Regions from separate parts of the Amycolatopsis lurida genome, predicted to be linked through region 2. Evidence: riboswitches for the same ligand, from Rfam matches in the RefSeq annotation. Region 2 holds a riboswitch; each other region holds the start of a gene.
What was found. Region 2 has a riboswitch for S-adenosylmethionine ahead of thrC (threonine synthase). Riboswitches for the same ligand answer to the same signal wherever they lie in the genome.
Positions count from the first base shown of each region.

Region 1 (3,266 bases), 3.4 Mb from region 2:
CCCACGCTGGTCGAAGGCCAGGACCCAGTGGAAGGTGTGCCTCGACAGGACAGGCACCAGCTGCTCGCCTCGGCCGGTGCCCAACGCCGTCCCGCCGTAGAGCGCGAAAGGAACATCGCTCCCGAGTTTCGCGGCGATACCCGCCAGTTCGTCCCGGGAGATGTCGAGCTTCCACAGCGACGCGAGCCCCACCAGGGTCGCGGCCGCGTCGGCACTGCCACCGGCCATCCCGCCCGCGACCGGGATGCCTTTGCGCAACACGACTCTGACCTTGGACTCGCCGTCCGCCTTGCCGATGTGGGCCGCCAACGCCTGCGCTGCCTTCCAGGCCAGGTTGTTGGCTCCTGTCGGTACGGAACCTTCACCTTCACCGTAGACCTCGACGCCGGGGTCCTCGGTGACCGCGACGGTCACCTCGTCGGTCAGGGAAAGCGCCTGGAACACGGTCACCAGCTCGTGGTAGCCGTCCGGGCGTACATCTCCGACCGACAGGTGCAGGTTGACCTTGGCGGGGACCCTGACGGTCACTGGGGGCGGTACGACGGCGAGCACGCGTCAAGCCTACGTGGCCGCTCCACTTGCGCTGCCATCAGGAGAAAGAGAATGGAAGGGGCAGACGCGAACGGGCCGCCTTGGACGCAATTCGTCCTGGACGGCCCGTTCGCGGAGAAATCAGGCGGCGACGCCCTGCGGGCCGCGGACCGGGTGGGTCACGTGGCCGCCACGTTCGGCGATCCAGGCGAGCGCGGCGTCCGCGCGCTCACCGCGCACCCCGAGGCGGAACCGGCCGACCGGGGTGTCGCCGATCCGGGTCAGACCGCCCCCGATGGTGGCGAGCTCGACGTCGAAGCGACCGGCGGCCTCCGGCAGCAGCGCACCGACCGAGGCGAAGCCGACGAGCACTACGTCCACCGCACGGTCGTACTTCGAGGCCTGTGCCCGCCCGGTTTCGATGGCGGGAAGCAGCGCCTGCGCGGTCCGGCTGTTGGGGTCGGAGACCAGGTCGAGCACGGTTCCGCGTTCGATGATCGCGCCGGCCTCCAGAACCGCGACGTCGTCGCAGACACGGCGGACCACGCCGGCGTCGGGTGTGGTGAGCAGCACGGTGACACCGAGTTCGGCGCGCGCCCGGTCGAGCACGGTCAGGACCGCGCCGGACTCCTCGGGCTGCACGCCCGCGGTCGGGTCGTCGGCCAGGAGCACGGACGGCCCGGCGGCCAGTGCCTTGGCGATGGCCACCCGGCGCAGCTGCCCCTCGGACAGGTCGCCCGGCCGCTGCCCCGCACGGGGGGTGAGCCCGACCAGGTCGAGCAGGTTGCCGACCCGGTTGCGGCGCTGCGGCCCGTCGAGGCCGAGCTGCTCGAGCGGCGAAGCAATGTTGCCGGCGATGGTGCGTTCGGCGAGCAATTCCGGCTTGGTGCTCACCACGCCGACCTGGCGCCGGATTTCGCGGAGACGGCGTCCGTCGAGGGTTCCGGTGTTGAGTCCGTCGAGGCGGACGACACCGCGGTCGGGACGCTCCTGAAGACCGATGCACCGAGCAAGGGTCGATTTGCCGGAGCCCGCCGGACCGACGACTCCGAACAGCGAGCCTGCTTGGATGTCCACGCTCACATCGCGCAGTGCGACGACGGGATTTCCGTTGAGGGGAAAGGATTTGGACAGGTTTTCAACAGTGATCACGAAAGGCTCCATGCACATGGGGCGCTGCTTCTTGCGAGCGCGCCAACCGTCACCGAGTAACCGTCCGGGAAACGGACGGATTCAGAGATAAGGGAATGAACTCAGGCAGTAACGGTGGAGCGTCGACACGCACTTACCGTGCGGCGACCTTCATCGACGACACGTCGCCTGGTCAGCAGGAGCGGGTGGGTGACCCTGTTCATTAGGCACAGCCTCCATCGGTCCTGGCTGTAGCACCTGCCCTGTGGAGGGTGGTTGCTGCGACTTCGGCGAGCCAGGTCTCTCAGTCGCTCGGGATGGCTTACTGAGTAAAACCGATCCCACTGGATGAAAGCAAGCGCGTAGGCGCAGATCACACGTCTGGTCGCGTCCATTATACAGGATGGGCCGCCCATATTATGGGACGCGGACAGGCGTATCCGACCTCCGGCAGGCGCGCTGCCTGCTAAGACAAGGTTCGCCCGCGCCAAATCGAGGGGAGGAACCACGCAGTCGCGCGGCCCCGGTCACCTGCGCCAGGGTGGTCAGCCGGCAGCCGCGGCGATCCGGGCGAACTGGTGGACGTCCAGCTGCTCCCCGCGGGTTTTGGGGTCGATACCCGCCTTTTCGAGTAGTTCCCCCGCGCGTTCGGCGGAACCGGCCCACGACGCCAACGCTGCCCGCAAGGTCTTCCGCCGTTGCGAGAAGGCGGCGTCGACGACCGCGAACAGCCGCTCCCGCTCCACGGACGACACCACGTCGCCCCGTTCGAACGCGACCAAGGCGGAGTCGACGTTCGGAACCGGCCAGAACACCGCCCTGGGCACCGCGGCGACCTTGCGCGTCTTTCCGTACCAGGCGAGCTTGACGCTGGGTACGCCGTAAGTCCGGCTTCCCGGACCCGCCGCCATCCTGTCCGCGACCTCGGTCTGGACCATTACGAGGCCGCTGGTCAGCGACGGCAATTCGGCCAGCAGGTGGAGCACGACGGGAACGGCGACGTTATACGGCAGGTTCGCGACGAGCGCCGTCGGCCGTGCCGGCAGGTCGTTCGCGGTGATCCGCAACGCGTCCGCGCCGACGACCGTCAGCCTTTCGGCCCCGCCTCGCTCGGCCACGGTGCTCGGCAGCCGTTCCGCCAGCACAGGATCGATTTCGACCGCGACGACCTCGGCGCCGGTCGCGAGCAGTCCGAGTGTCAGCGAGCCGAGGCCCGGCCCGACCTCCAGGACGACGTCCCCTTCGCCGATCTTCGAGAGGTCGACGATGCGGCGCACCGTATTGGGATCGTGCACGAAGTTCTGGCCGAGCTTCTTGGTCGGACGTACGTCCAGCTCGGCCGCCAGCGCCCTGATTTCCGCAGGACCGAGCAGTTCAGTCACCCGACGATCGTAACCATGTCCGGTAAGCCACGATTGGCCGGTGGACGACGTCGTACTCGATGGAGACAAAGTCCGGCTGCGCGATTGGCGCCCGTCCGACCTCGGGCCGCTCCGTGACCTACTCGATCCCGCGCGGCCTTGGCACGAAACGAACGGCCCCTACTTCGGCACCCCGAGCACGGCCGCCGCCGAATCCACAGCGCGCGAACTCACCACGATCAA
Region 1 covers NZ_FNTA01000004.1:5,221,923-5,225,188, reverse strand. The annotation lists gene BLW75_RS30190 (4-(cytidine 5'-diphospho)-2-C-methyl-D-erythritol kinase) at 1-552, opposite strand, end outside; gene BLW75_RS30185 (methionine ABC transporter ATP-binding protein) at 673-1,683, opposite strand; SAM riboswitch class I at 1,896-1,986, opposite strand; gene rsmA (16S rRNA (adenine(1518)-N(6)/adenine(1519)-N(6))-dimethyltransferase RsmA) at 2,208-3,044, opposite strand; gene BLW75_RS30175 (GNAT family N-acetyltransferase) at 3,085-3,266, shown strand, end outside.
Region 1: linked by a shared signal. The riboswitch ahead of BLW75_RS30185 (methionine ABC transporter ATP-binding protein) and the one ahead of thrC (threonine synthase) in region 2 are both predicted to bind S-adenosylmethionine.

Region 2 (3,266 bases):
CGGCGGTGAAACCACCGAGAGATTCAAGAGGAGCGCCCCCGTGGCCAACATCAAGTCGCAGATCAAGCGCATCACCACCAACGAGAAGGCGCGTCAGCGCAACCAGGCGATCCGGTCCTCGGTGAAGACCGCGATCCGCAAGTTCCGTGAGGCCGCCGACGCCGGTGACAAGGCCAAGGCCCTGGAACTGCAGAAGGACGCGGCCAAGAAGCTGGACAAGGCCGTGACCAAGGGCGTTCTCCACGCCAACCAGGCCGCCAACAAGAAGTCCGCGCTGGCGAAGCGCGCGAACTCTCTCTGATCGGCTTGCGAAGGGCCCCGGCGACGCGAGTCGCCGGGGCCCTTCGCCGTTTCAGCGGCTCGTGCCGTGGGCGTCTACGACCTCCAGGACGGCGCGCTCCAGCGCGTACTCCGGGTTGGCCGCGACTCCCTTGACCTCGGCGTTGAGCCGGGCGACCACCCGCATCGCGGTGGCGAGCCCGTCCTGGCCCCAGCCGCGGGCCTGCCCTTGCGCCTTGCGCACCTTCCACGGCGGCATCCCCAGCTCACCCGCCATCTGGTTCGGGTTCCCGCGACCGGCACCGGACACCCGCGCGATCGTCCGGACGGCGTCGGCGAGGGCGTCCGCGACCAGCACGTGCGGTACGCCAAGCTGCATCGCCCAGCGCAACGACTCCAGCGCGGCGGCCTTGTCACCGGCGACGGCCTTCTCCGCGACGGCGAACCCGTTCACGTCGGCGCGGCCCCGGTGGTAGCGCCGGACCGCCTGCTCGTCGACCGTTCCGCCGGCGTCCGCGACCAGCTGGGTCGCGGCCGACGACAGTTCACGCAGGTCCGAGCCGACCGCGTCGATCAGCGCGAGCACGGCCGCACCGTCGATCTTCCCGCCGACGCGGCGGACCTCGTTGCGGACAAAGGATTCCCGCTCAGCGGCTTTGGTCAGCTTCGGGCATTCGACAACCTCCGCACCGGCCTTCTTCAAGGCGGCGGGGAGCCCCTTCGCGGCCTTGCTCCGGCCACCCCCGCTGTGCACGACGACGAGCACGATGCCGTCGGCGGGCGCCTTGACGTAGGCCATCACCCCGTCCGCGAGCTCCTGCGAGATGTCGTGCGCGGATTCGAGGACGATCACCCTGCCCTCGGCGAACAGCGAGGGGCTGACCATTTCCGCGAGCGCCGGGACTGTGAGGTCCGACACCCGGATCCGGGTGAGATCCGCCGTCGGATCGGCCGCCTTGGCCGCGTCCGAGGCGCTGCGGACCGCCCGTTCGATCAGCAGCTCTTCCTCACCGAGAACCAGGACCAGCGGCGATGGGGCGGAACCTTGCGTCGTCACGGTGACGATCCTGCCACTCCTCCTCTCGTGTGCTTTGTCCGGTGATGTGTAGCGGGCACGGTGGCCCCACCTGAGCCTCATGTCGTACGGTGTTGGCGAGGCGACGCGAGCACACGCGTGCCGACAATCGAATACCGCTCATCCAGAGGGGCAGAGGGAACGGCCCGATGAAGCCCCGGCAACCGGCGTCAGCCTGTCATTCCGCGATCGCGGGATAGCTGACGAACACGGTGCCAATTCCGGCCCGCCATGGCGGGGCAGATGAGGAAGGAACCTCGCGATGACCGCAACCCTCGGCACGACCTCCACCACCAAGACCCCGGATCTCGGACCGGCCGTCGAACTGGTGTCGAAGGAAGAGGGACACCGGCAGCCGCTCGCCCCCGAATTCGTTTCCGCCGAGGACTTCTCGCCGCTCGAAGTCGCCTACGACTTCGGCCGCGTGCGCCGCGAGGACATCGAAGCCGGACCGAAGAACATCTGGCGCTACAAGAAACTCCTTCCCGTTCCCTCGAACGTCGAAGAGATCCCCAACACCGAACCCGGCGCCACCCGGCTCATCCAGGCCGACAGGCTCGCCAAAGCCTTGGGCGTCAAGAAGGTCTGGGTCAAGGACGACACCGGCAACCCCACTCATTCGTTCAAGGACCGCGTGGTCGCCGTCGCTTTGGCCGCCGCACGCGAGTTCGGGTTCGACGTGCTCGCCTGTCCCTCGACCGGCAACCTGGCCAACGCCGTCGCCGCCGCGGCGGCCCGTGCGGGCTGGCGGTCGGTCGTGCTGATCCCGAAGACCCTGGAACGCGCCAAGATCCTGACCACCGCCGTGTACGACGGTGACCTGATCGCGGTCGACGGCAACTACGACGACGTGAACCGGCTCGCCACCCAGCTCGCCGCCGAGCAGGAGAGCTGGGCGTTCGTCAACGTGAACGTCCGGCCCTACTACTCGGAAGGCTCCAAGACGCTGGCCTTCGAGGTCGCCGAGCAGCTCGGCTGGCGGCTTCCCTCCCAGATCGTGGTGCCGATCGCCTCCGGCTCACAGCTCACCAAGGTGGACAAGGGTTTCCGTGAGTTCGGGCAACTCGGCCTCGTCGACGAGACGCCGTACAAGGTGTTCGGCGCGCAGGCCACCGGCTGCTCCCCCGTCTCGGCGGCCTTCCGCGCGGGGCACGACGTCGTCCAGCCGGTCAAGCCGGACACGATCGCCCGGTCGCTGGCGATCGGGAACCCGGCCGACGGCCCCTACGTCCTCGACGTCGTCAACCGCACCGGTGGCGCGATCGAAGACGTCACCGACGAAGAGGTCGTCGAAGGCATCCGGCTGCTCGCCCGTACCGAGGGGATCTTCACCGAGACCGCCGGTGGTGTCACCGTCGCGACGGCCAAGAAGCTCATCGAGACCGGCAAGCTCAACCCGGACGAGGAGATCGTCCTGCTGATCACCGGTGACGGCCTCAAGACCCTCGACGCCGTCGAGGACAAGATCGGCCCCAAGGCCACCGTCAGCGCCTCGGCCGACGCGGTCCGCGAGGCTCTGGGCATCTGAGTTCCCGGCGGCCCGCCTCAGGAACGAGGCGGGCCGCGGGGCTCACCCCGGCGTACCAGGGCGAGGCCTCGCGCGTCAGCGAGGACGGCGGTGTCGCCGTCCGTGTCCGTCCTCGCGACCGACGCGCCGACGGCCACCAGATTGTCCAAAGTGGACTTGTTCGGATGGCCGTAGGTGTTTCCGGCGCCGACGCTCACCAATGCCGCGCGCGGCGCGACGGCGTTGAGAAAATCCGGTGCAGTGTAACGGCTTCCGTGGTGCGGGACCTTCAGGATCTCGGCACGCAGATCGGCCCCTTCGGCCATCAGGTCGGCCTGCGCGGCAAGCTCGATGTCGCCCGTCAGCAGCACCCGACCCGCCGGGGTTCCGGCGCGCAGGACGACG
Region 2 covers NZ_FNTA01000004.1:1,861,050-1,864,315, forward strand. The annotation lists gene rpsT (30S ribosomal protein S20) at 41-301, shown strand; gene holA (DNA polymerase III subunit delta) at 353-1,336, opposite strand; SAM riboswitch class I at 1,472-1,604, shown strand; gene thrC (threonine synthase) at 1,617-2,882, shown strand; gene BLW75_RS13900 (ComEC/Rec2 family competence protein) at 2,900-3,266, opposite strand, start outside.

Region 3 (3,266 bases), 5.2 Mb from region 2:
CGAAGCTGCCGCACCGCTCGGACACGCTGTCCTTCGCCGAAGGGCTCGGCTGGCTCGCGCAGATCGGCCTGTTCGTGTTGCTCGGCCTGTTCGCCTCGCCGAGCAGGATCTTCGAAAGCCTGGTCCAGGGCCTGGTCGCGGGCGCGGTCGTGCTGCTGCTCGCCCGCCCGCTGTCGGTACTGCTGTCGGCGCTGCCATTCAAGATCCCCTGGCGAGAACAGGTGTTCCTGTCCTGGGCCGGGCTGCGCGGGGCGGTCCCGATCGTGCTCGCGTTGATCCCGCTGTCGTCCGGCGTGCCGGGCGCGCAGGAGCTGGTCGACGCGGTGTTCGTGCTGGTCATCGTGTTGACGCTGCTCCAAGGGGCCACGCTGACCCCGCTCGCGAGAATCCTCGGGCTGGCCCAGCACGCCGAGGCGCACGAGATCGACGTCGACTCCGCGCCGCTCGACGAGATGGGCGCGGAACTCCTGCAGGTCCGGATCCACAAGGGATCGAAGATGCACGGCGTGTACCTGGCCGAGCTGCGCCTGCCGGTGGGGGCGACGATCAGCCTCCTCGTCCGCGACGGCTCCGGCTTCACGCCGAACAAGAACACCCGGCTTCAGGAGCACGACCAGTTACTCGTCGTGACCACCGCCGAAGCCCGTGACGCGGCCGAACGACGCCTGCGGGCCGTTGACCGCGCGGGCCGTCTCGCCAGGTGGAAGGGCGAATCCGGCCAGTAGGTCACGAACCGCCACCAGCTGTTCGTCGGTTGATCTCAGAAACTTCTTCCCATTTGTACTCCTTTTGGATTACTTTCCCCGCAATCGACTCCATCGAATGGGTGAGTGTCACGGGGTAAGGAGTACGCAAGGTGACGAAGCTTCCTGCGCGGTTCGCTGGTCTGGGGGTCACTGCCGCACTCGTCGGGGTGGTTCTCTCTGCTCCCGCCGCCTCCGCGGCCGGCGCCTTTCCCGCGTTCGGGCTGCCCTTCGAGCCGGGCCAGTCGGTCTACTCGGCGGGGATCCACTCGGACAACGGCACCTCCGGCGTGAAGAACGCCATCGACTTCAGCCCCGGGGACAAGACCGTTCGCGCCCCGCTGGCGGGCACGGTCCGGATCCAGCACTGTTCCGGCGGCGACTGGGTGACCGTCGACCACGACGGCGGCTGGCGGACCGGGTACTACCACCTGGAGGGCATCGCGGTCACCGACGGCCAGAAGGTCGCCCCGGGCGACGCTCTCGGCCGGACCGGCAACGCGCTGCCCTGTGGTGGCCGCAGCACCGGCGCCCACGTGCACTTCACCCTGTGGACCCTGCCCGCGGCCGCCGCGCAGGGCGGCGACTCGCGCGACTTCGGGGTCGGCGCGGGCAACTGGAACGGCCTGTCCTACGACGAGGTCTCGACCAAGGTCGCCGAGGCCTACGGCGAAGCCGTCGACGGCAAGACCTTCGGCGGCTGGCAGTTCACCGCGGGCACCGATCAGTACTCCGGCACCGCGACCGAGGTCTCCTCCCGCGCGACCGTCCCGCTGCCCGGCCGATTCCGGGTCTGACCTGCCGTTGCCCGGCGCGGCGCGGCGCCGGGCAGCGGTTCTTCCCGCTTGCGGAGCACGTGAGCGGCGTCTCAAGATGCGGACAAGGGCTGGCTCGATCGGCCGCCCATCCGCTAACTTCGTCCGTAGGTCACGAGTGTCAGCGTCAAGCCCCGGCTAGCTGACCGGCAACCCTCCTTCCGCGGTGGGGTGCCCCGGGTGAGGACCTGGCTCGTCGCGTGGTGCGACGGGCAAGCGCGGGATCCTCGGTGGGTCCCCTGGCCCGGAGGATGACGATGACTCTCGCTCTCGAACGCACCAGCACCCCCGCTGAAGACGTTGCCCCGCACCGGATCCCGGCGGTCGCGTGCGCCGATCTCCGGGTTCCGCTGGTCACCGGCGGCGACATCGGATACGCCAACCTCGATCACGCGGCGAGCGCTCCCTGCCTGGACAAGGTGCGTGCCGCGGTCGACGAATTCCTGCCCTGGTACGCCAGTGTGCACCGCGGCGCCGGCTTCGCTTCGCAGGTCTCGACCAAGCTTTACGAGCGTACGCGCGGAATCCTGCGTGACTTCGTCGACGCGCGGTCGACCGACACCGTCGTGTTCACCCGCAACACCACCGATTCCTTCAACCTTCTCGCGCGCAGCCTGCCGAAACACACCTCGGTCGTCGTGTTCGACACCGAGCACCACGCCGCGCTGCTGCCGTGGAAGGGACCGAACGTCCGCCGGATCGAAACCCCTCGGACCCGCCTCGCCGCGGTGTCCGCTGTGGACGAAGCGCTCGCGGACTGCCCGCAGGGCCCGCGGCTCGTCGTGCTCACCGGCGCGTCCAACGTGACCGGGGAACTGTTGCCCGTCAAGGAGATCGCGGCCATCGCGCGGCGGCACGGCGCCCGGATCGCGCTCGACGCGGCGCAGCTCGCACCGCACCGGAAGATCTCGGTGCGCGAACTGGACGTCGATTACGTCGCGCTCTCGGGGCACAAGCTGTACGCGCCTTTCGGGGCCGGCGCGCTGATCGGCCGAGCCGACTGGCTGCGTGCGGCTCAGCCGTACCTCGCCGGTGGCGGCGCGACGAAGCTCGTCAACCGTGACTCCGAAAACCTCGGCGTGGTCTGGAATTCCGGCCCCGAGCGGCACGAAGCCGGTTCGCCCAACACCGTCGGCGTCTACGCGCTCGGCGTCGCCTGCGAAACCCTGGCCGCGAACTGGGACGGGATCGTCGCCCACGAGGAGGAACTGCTGGCGCGCCTGCGCCGCGGTCTCGCCGCCATCCCCGGATTCGGCGAACTGCGGCTGTTCGACGCGCCGGTCGATCGGGTCGGCACGCTCAGCTTCGTCGTCGACGGCTTCGACCCGGGCTGGCTCGCCGCCGTGCTGTCCGCGGAATACGGCATCGGCGTGCGAGACGGCGCGTTCTGCGCACACGTGGCGACCAAACGGCTGATCGCCGTGGCCGGTTCGACGGGGCAGCAGGCCGTGCGGGTCAGCCTCGGCCTCGGCAGCACCACCGAGCACGTGGACCGGATCGTCCTGGCGCTGCGCCAGATCGTCGCCCGCGGTGCCCGCTGGCAGTACGAGAAGCCCGAAGGCCGCTGGGTGCCGGAGAACGATCCGCGGGAGCTTCCCCCGTTCTGCGCCTGACCCACTACCCTCACCCCGCATGGGGAACGAGCGACCGCGTTACTGGTTTCCGCTGGCGTTGCTGGGGTTCGCCCAGTTGCTGGTGGTGGCTTTCG
Region 3 covers NZ_FNTA01000004.1:7,052,419-7,055,684, forward strand. The annotation lists gene BLW75_RS38445 (potassium/proton antiporter) at 1-725, shown strand, start outside; gene BLW75_RS38450 (M23 family metallopeptidase) at 857-1,540, shown strand; SAM riboswitch class IV at 1,669-1,783, shown strand; gene BLW75_RS38455 (aminotransferase class V-fold PLP-dependent enzyme) at 1,816-3,171, shown strand; gene BLW75_RS38460 (hypothetical protein) at 3,191-3,266, shown strand, end outside.
Region 3: linked by a shared signal. The riboswitch ahead of BLW75_RS38455 (aminotransferase class V-fold PLP-dependent enzyme) and the one ahead of thrC (threonine synthase) in region 2 are both predicted to bind S-adenosylmethionine.